Pseudoxanthobacter soli DSM 19599: one gene and its partner. The protein of the gene in region 1 interacts with the protein of each later gene in a pairwise test. Links are inferred from orthologs where the notes say so. Each region holds a gene or a part of one and is shown in the gene's direction. Other genes may lie near its edges.

Region 1 (4,105 bases):
TCACCGCGGGCATTCTCGCGGGCGATCTCGTGTGGTTCGCCGCCGCGGCGTTCGGTCTGAGCGCGCTCGCCCACGCCTTCCACCTCTTGTTCCTGGCGGTGAAATATGCCGGCATGGCGTATCTGGTGTTCATCGCCTGGAAGCTCTGGACCGCCCCCGTCGAGGAGGCCGACGTCGCTGCCCGGCCGGGCGAGCGGCCGCTCAGGGTGTTCGCCTCCGGCCTCGCGCTGACCCTCGGCAACCCGAAGACCATGGTGTTCTATCTCGCGATCCTGCCCACCGTGATCGACCTGACGCAGCTCGATCTGCTGCGCTTCGCCGAGATCACCGGCGTCGTCGTCCTCGTGCTGCCGCTCGTCAGCATCGGCTACATCGCCCTCACGCTGAAGGCCCGGGCCGCCCTCTCAGACACGCGGGCGCGGGTGCTGCTCAACCGCATCGCCGGAACCGCGCTCGCCGGTGCCGCCGCCGCGATCGCGTGGCGCTGACGCCGCGCGAACCGCGAATCCGCGCCGCGGCGGCATGCCGCGAGAAGACCGCATTTGCAGCGCATGAAGGGCGCTTCGGCACGCTTGCCGGCATGCCTTCGCCAGACGCGGCCCGAAAACACCGAAATGTTTGTTTCGGCATCGGATTTTCCGGGTGTTCGCGTCGCGCTTTCAGGCCCGATGCTCTAGACTGGGCGGCAAGATTGAACCCGGCGTCCAACCGCCTATAAGGAGCGGACGTTCCTCTCCGAGCGACCTACAAGCGATTCTCAATGACCGAAAATCCCGCGACCGGCGCCGAGGAATACGGCGCACAATCCATCAAGGTGCTGAAGGGGCTCGACGCCGTGCGCAAGCGGCCGGGCATGTATATCGGCGATACCGACGATGGATCCGGCCTGCACCACATGGTCTACGAGGTGGTGGACAACGCCATCGACGAGGCGCTCGCCGGTTATGCCGACCGCGTGACGGTCGCCCTCAATCCCGACGGCTCGTGCACCGTGACCGACAACGGCCGCGGCATCCCGACCGACATCCACCCCGAGGAAGGCGTTTCGGCGGCCGAGGTCATCATGACCCAGCTCCATGCCGGCGGAAAGTTCGACCAGAACTCCTACAAGGTCTCCGGCGGCCTGCACGGCGTCGGCGTCTCCGTCGTGAACGCGCTGTCGACCTGGCTCGACCTCACGATCTACCGCAGCGGCAAGACGCACACCATGCGCTTCGCCCACGGCGACGCCGTGGCGCCGCTCGCGGTCGTCGGCGACGCGGAAGGGCGCACCGGCACGACGGTGACGTTCCTGCCGAGCCCGCAGACCTTCACCATGACCGAATTCGATTTCGCCACGCTGGAGCGGCGGCTGCGCGAACTCGCATTCCTGAATTCCGGCGTGCGCATCCTCCTGGAGGACCTGCGCGGGGTCGAGCCCAAGCGCGAGGAACTGCATTACGAGGGTGGCCTCGAAGCCTTCGTGCGCTGGCTGGACCGTACCAAGCACCCGCTGATCCCGGCCCCGGTGACGATGCGCGGCGAGCGCGACGGCATCACAGTCGAGGTGGCGCTGCAGTGGAACGATTCCTACCACGAGAACACGCTCTGCTTCACCAACAACATCCCCCAGCGTGACGGCGGCACCCATCTCGCCGGCTTCCGCGGGGCGCTGACCCGCCAGATCACCGGCTACGCCGAAAGCTCCGGCATCTCCAAGAAGGAGAAGGTGGGGCTGACCGGCGACGATTGCCGCGAGGGCCTGACCTGCGTGCTGTCGGTCAAGGTGCCGGACCCGAAATTCTCGTCCCAGACCAAGGACAAGCTGGTGTCGTCCGAGGTCCGGCCGGTGGTCGAGAGCATCGTCAACGACACGCTCGGCGCGTGGCTGGAGGAGCACCCCCAGGAGGCGAAGGCCATCGTCGCCAAGGTGGTGGAGGCGGCCTCCGCCCGCGAGGCGGCCCGCAAGGCGCGCGAGCTGACCCGCCGCAAGGGCGCGCTCGACATCGCCTCGCTGCCCGGCAAGCTGGCGGACTGCCAGGAGCGCGACCCGGCGAAATCCGAACTCTTCATCGTCGAGGGCGACTCGGCCGGCGGCTCCGCCAAGGGCGGCCGCAACCGCGCCAACCAGGCGATTCTTCCGCTGCGCGGCAAGATCCTGAACGTCGAGCGCGCCCGCTTCGACAAGATGCTGTCGTCGGAGCAGATCGGGACGCTGATCACCGCGCTCGGCACCGGCATCGGCAAGGAAGAGTTCGACGTCGGCAAGCTGCGCTATCACCGCATCATCATCATGACCGACGCCGACGTCGACGGCGCCCACATCCGCACGCTGCTGCTGACGTTCTTCTACCGGCAGATGCCGGAACTGCTGGAACGCGGCCACCTCTACATCGCCCAGCCGCCGCTCTACAAAGTGCGCCGCGGCAGCTCCGAGCAGTACCTGAAGAACGAGGCGGCCCTCGAGAGCTACCTCATCGACACCGGCCTGGAAGATGCCCGCCTGACGCTGGCGGACGGCGAGGTCCGCGTCGGCGTCGACCTGCGCGCGGTGATCGACCACGCCCAGCGCATTCGCCTGCTGCTCGACGGGCTGCATTCGCGCTATCGCCGCGATGTGGTCGAACAGGCCGCCATCGCCGGCGCGCTCAGCCCGGAACTTCTGAACGACCGGGAACGCGCGGTGCAGGCGGCGGCCTATATCGCCCGCAGGCTCGACATCCTGGCGGAGGAATATGAGCGCGGCTGGACCGGCATCGCCGAAGACGACGGCTCGCTGCGGTTCGAGCGCGTGGTGCGCGGGGTGAAGGAAGTCGCGACCATCGACGCCGCCCTGCTCGGCTCCGCCGACGCTCGCAAGCTCGACGGCCATGCCGACCACCTCCGGGAGGTCTACGGCAAGGCGGCGACGCTGAAGCGCAAGGACGTCGAGACGGCGATCCGCGGCCCCGTGGCGCTGATCGACGCGGTGTTCGCCGCCGGCCGCAAGGGCATCACCCTGCAGCGCTACAAAGGCCTCGGCGAGATGAACGCCGAACAGCTCTGGGAAACCACGCTCGACCCCAACGTGCGCTCGCTCCTGCAGGTGAAGGTGAAGGAGGCCGACGACGCCGACGACATCTTCTCCAAGCTGATGGGCGACGAGGTGGAACCGCGGCGCGAGTTCATCCAGGACAACGCGCTGACGGTCGCCAATCTCGATATCTGAAATTCGTCCGCACACGAACGTGGCCGGACGCGCGAAGGGTGGGGGTTTCCCCGCCCTTTTTCTTTTGAAAGCAATGACTTGCGCCCGCAGCCCTTCGGACTAAGGAGGTTTACTTAAGAGGCAAACCGAATTTCGGCCGGCCGGCCTTCGCCCTATCCATTTGACATCGATCATATCGGAACGAGGCGATTCCCATGCAGCACGCCACCCTCGAGCGCAGCCCTGCCCATCAGCGCCGGACCGCCGTTCTGACCCCCTTCCCGACCATCCGCGCCCCGCAGCCGGCTGCAACAGAGGCCGCCGCCGTCGCCGGGTTGCCGACCGCCCTGCTCGACCTGTTCGCCGGCACGGAGATGACAGTGCCGTTCGAGCGGAATTCCGAAATCTACGGCGAGGGCGAGCCGACCGATTATGTGCACTTCGTCGTGAGCGGCACGGTGCGCGTGTGCAAGCTGCTCGACGACGGGCGCCGCCAGATCGAAGCCTTCCACCGCCCGGGTGCCGTGTTCGGGCTTGAGATCGGCACCACCCACCGCTTCTCCGCCGAGGCCGTGACGCCGGTGACGCTGCGGCTGGTGCGGCGCAGCGTCGTCGTGGCGCTGGCCGCCCGCGATCCGGAAATCGCCCAGGCGCTGTGGACGCTGGCCGCGGGCGACCTGCAGCGTTCGCAGGACCATGTGCTGCTGCTCGGGCGCAAGACCGCCCAGGAGCGCGTCGCGAGCTTCCTCGGCGAACTGGCGAGCGGCGAGGCCGTCGACCTGCCGATGTCGCGCCAGGATATGGCCGATTATCTCGGCCTCACCATCGAGACGGTCTCGCGGACGCTGACACAGCTCGAAGGCAACGGTATCATCGCCTTCCGCAGCCCGCGCCGGATCGTGATCCGCAACCGGTCTGCCCTGCGCCGGCTGGACGGCT
Region 2 (3,818 bases), on another replicon or contig:
GATCACGAACAACGTCGTGAACGCGCTCAGCAACGCCTGCAAATCCATGTCTTCAGCCCCCGCCGGATCGTGCCATCTGGCCACTGGTAGAGACGATAGGACGAACCGCCGGCCCGCGTCGACGGCAGGCGGCGGAGGATGCTGCGGCGCATTGGCCGTCGCGCCGCCCCATCCCCGCCGCAAAGCCCCGTGAGCGGCTCTCGGCGTCGCCGATAAAATATTGAAAGTGATCGAATTTTTTCCTTAGCGGGCGTCGTCCGCAATATTTGGCCCCGGCGCCTGAATCGGCTATAAGGCGTGCGACCTCAAACGACGACGGAATAAGAACTTGGCCGATCCGGACAAGCCTGCACCGGAAGCTGATCCCTCCGACATCAGCCCGATCTCGATCACCGACGAAATGCGCCGGTCCTATCTCGATTACGCCATGAGCGTGATCGTGAGCCGCGCGCTTCCCGACGTGCGCGACGGACTGAAGCCCGTGCATCGCCGCATCCTCTATTCGATGCACGAGATGGGCTACGAGTGGAACAAGCCCTACCGCAAGTCGGCCCGCGTCGTCGGCGACGTGATCGGTAAATATCACCCCCATGGCGACCAGTCGGTCTATGACGCGCTGGTGCGCATGGCGCAGCCGTTCTCCATGCGGGTGCCGCTGATCGACGGGCAGGGCAATTTCGGTTCCGTCGACGGCGATCCGCCCGCGGCGATGCGATATACCGAGGTTCGCCTCGAAAAGGTCGCGCAGAACCTGACCGAGGATCTCGACAAGCAGACCGTCGATTTCCAGGAAAACTACGACAATTCCGAGCGCGAGCCGGTCGTTCTGCCGGCGCGGTTCCCGAACCTGCTCGTCAACGGCGCGGGCGGCATCGCGGTCGGCATGGCGACCAACATCCCGCCGCATAATTTGGGCGAGGTCATCGACGCCTGCATCGCGCTGATCGACGATCCCGCGCTGACGGTCGAGCGGCTGATGGAGATCGTGCCGGGCCCGGATTTCCCCACCGGCGGCATCATTCTCGGCCGCTCCGGCATCCGCCAGGCCTATCTCACCGGCCGCGGCTCGATCACCATGCGCGGCAAGGTGGCCGTTGAGACGATCCGCAAGGATCGCGAGGCGCTCATCATCACCGAGATCCCCTATCAGGTGAACAAGGCCTCGATGGTGGAGAAGATCGCCGATCTCGTGCGCGAGAAGCGCGTCGAGGGCATCTCTGATCTGCGCGACGAGTCCGACCGCGACGGCATGCGCGTGGTGGTGGAGCTGAAGCGCGACGTCGTCGCCGACGTTGTGCTGAACCAGCTCTACCGGTTCTCGCCGCTCCAGACCACGTTCGGCGCCAACATGGTGGCGCTCAACGGCGGCAAGCCGGAACTGATGAACCTCCGCGACATGCTGACGGCGTTCATCGCCTTCCGCGAGGAGGTGATCGGCCGGCGCACCAAGTACCTGCTCGGCAAGGCGCGTGACCGCGCCCATGTCCTCGTCGGCCTTGCCATCGCCGTCGCCAATATCGACGAGGTGATCCGGCTGATCCGGTCCGCGCCCGATCCGGCTTCGGCCCGCGCGGCGCTGATGGAGCGGAACTGGCCGGCGAAGGACATGGCCCCGCTGCTGACGCTGATCGACGATCCGCGCCACAAGCTGGCGGAGGACGGCACGTACAGACTGTCCGAGGAGCAGGCCCGTGCCATCCTCGACCTGCGCCTGCAGCGTCTGACCGCGCTCGGCCGCGACGAGATCGCCGAGGAACTGGAGAAGCTCGCGGTGGAAATCCGCGACTATCTGGAGATCCTGCGTTCGCGCGCCCGCGTGCTGGAGATCATCACGAACGAACTGACGGCGATCCGCAGCGAGTTCGCCAAGCCGCGGCGCACCGAGATCGTCGAGGGCGGCGCCGACCTCGAGGACGAGGACCTGATCCAGCGCGAGGACATGGTCGTCACCGTCAGCCACGCCGGCTACGTCAAGCGCGTGCCGCTGGCGACCTACCGGGCCCAGCGCCGCGGCGGCAAGGGCCGTGCGGGCATGGCGACGCGCGAGGAGGATTTCGTCACCCGCCTGTTCGTGGCCAACACCCACACGCCGGTGCTGTTCTTCTCGTCGCTCGGCCAGGTCTACAAGGAGAAGGTGTGGCGGCTGCCGCTGGCGGCGCCCCAGGCGCGCGGCAAGGCGCTCGTCAACATCCTGCCGCTGGAGCCGGGCGAGCAGATCACCTCCATCCTGCCGCTGCCGGAAGACGAGGCGAGCTGGGCGTCGCTCGACGTGATGTTCGCCACCCGGCGCGGCACGGTCCGGCGCAACAAGCTGTCCGACTTCGTCCAGGTCAATCGCAACGGCAAGATCGCGATGAAGCTCGACGAGGGCGACGGCATCGTCGACGTGCAGGTCTGCACCGAGAATGACGACGTGCTTCTGACCACCGCCGCCGGCCAGTGCATCCGCTTCGCCGTGACCGATGTGCGCGTGTTCAAGGGCCGCGACTCGGTCGGCGTGCGCGGCATCACGCTCGGTTCCGACGATACGGTGATCTCGCTCTCCATCCTCCGGCACTTCGAGGCGAGCCCGGCGGAACGCACCGCCTATCTCAAGATGAGCCGTGCGGTCGCCGGCGAGATCGAGGACGGTTCCGAAGCCGAAGCGGAAGATGCCTCCGCCGAGGCGAGCGGCGGCGCGCTGGCCGAGGAACTCGGCGGCGAGCGCTATGCCGCCATGAGCGCGGCGGAGCAGTTCATCCTGACCGTATCCGAGTACGGCTACGGCAAGCGCACCTCGTCTTTCGGTTACCGGATCACCGGACGCGGTGGCAAGGGCATCGTCGCCATGGCGGTGAACGAGCGCAACGGCCGCCTCGTCGCCTCCTTCCCGGTGGAGGAGAGCGATCAGATCATGCTCGTCACCGACGGTGGCCAGCTGATCCGCTGCCCCATCGCCGGCATTCGCGTTGCCGGCCGCGCCACCCAGGGCGTCACCGTCTTCAATACCGGCGGCGAGGCCAAGGTGGTCTCGGTCGAGCGCGTCAGCGAGGACGAGGACGGCGAGAGTGACGACATCGCCAACGGCGGTGCCGAGGGAGATATCCCGGAATAGGCGTCACCCCCGCGCATGTGACGGGCAGGGCTTTGGCTGTCGCCCGGCAAGCGGGCCAGACGGAAATCGAGTTGGAATTTTGCCAGGCGCGGGTGCGAAGCATCCGCGCCCGGTTTCGTTTCAGCATCTATACGCCTTTCGGAACCGGCTTGCGCAGGGAAGAGAGCGGTTCTTCGGAAATGGTGACCATCTTATAAGTCATTGTTTTATAAAGATTTTTGTTGACAGAAGTCCTGGAAGGGCGCAGTCTGATTTGGACATCAGAAGGCTGTGCTGGCTTTAAGAAGCGGACGCGACGGTAGTCTATGTTCCGGATGCCGGCGTCATTTCGATGCCTGGCGCCGGATGCGCATGTGCATGCGCTTTTGCGGGTATGGTCCGATTTGCCGCTTTGGCACGCCTCACATGCTTTGGAGCCTTGGAGCATCCGGCTGAAAGCGAGCCGATCGTCGTACATCGGCCGCGCGCGATGGCCGCAAGCGACTTGGCCGCAAGCGACTTGGCCGCCTCGATAGACGGCAGCGTTGAGCGGGGCGTCGTGCATCGTGCCGGACAGGTGCGGCTTCGCTGTCAGACACCGTCGATGTTCGCTCGGCACCCCGCGGAGGGCGCGTCGGGCGGGGAGGACCGTGCGGCGGGAGGGGACCGGCGCGCTTGTCTGCCGGTGTGCTGATGATCGGTCTGCCGACGTGCTGGTCCGCTGTCTGCCGGTGGCCGGGAGGCC

What was found. Proteins that work in one complex are often made in the same cells at the same time.
Region 2: the proteins of gyrB (region 1) and gyrA interact in binary tests that used the Escherichia coli proteins (3 or more experiments, as listed by UniProt). The link is inferred for Pseudoxanthobacter soli DSM 19599 from one-to-one orthologs.

What each region holds. Positions count from the first base shown.
Region 1 is NZ_FRXO01000002.1:46,605-50,709, forward strand. What follows is about bases 419-3,473. They hold gyrB (DNA topoisomerase (ATP-hydrolyzing) subunit B), read left to right. Parts: upstream 419-760; coding sequence 761-3,187; downstream 3,188-3,473. Other genes in these bases: BUF17_RS04695 (LysE family translocator), read left to right, coding at 419-488; BUF17_RS04705 (helix-turn-helix domain-containing protein), read left to right, coding at 3,382-3,473. Also shown: more of BUF17_RS04695, read left to right, coding at 1-418; more of BUF17_RS04705, read left to right, coding at 3,474-4,105. UniProt on the Escherichia coli protein: DNA gyrase negatively supercoils closed circular double-stranded DNA in an ATP-dependent manner to maintain chromosomes in an underwound state.
Region 2 is NZ_FRXO01000001.1:1,045,585-1,049,402, reverse strand. The notes cover bases 1-3,294. They hold gyrA (DNA gyrase subunit A), read left to right. Parts: upstream 1-400; coding sequence 401-3,094; downstream 3,095-3,294. Other genes in these bases: BUF17_RS04455 (MarC family protein), read right to left, coding at 1-48. UniProt on the Escherichia coli protein: A type II topoisomerase that negatively supercoils closed circular double-stranded (ds) DNA in an ATP-dependent manner to maintain chromosomes in an underwound state.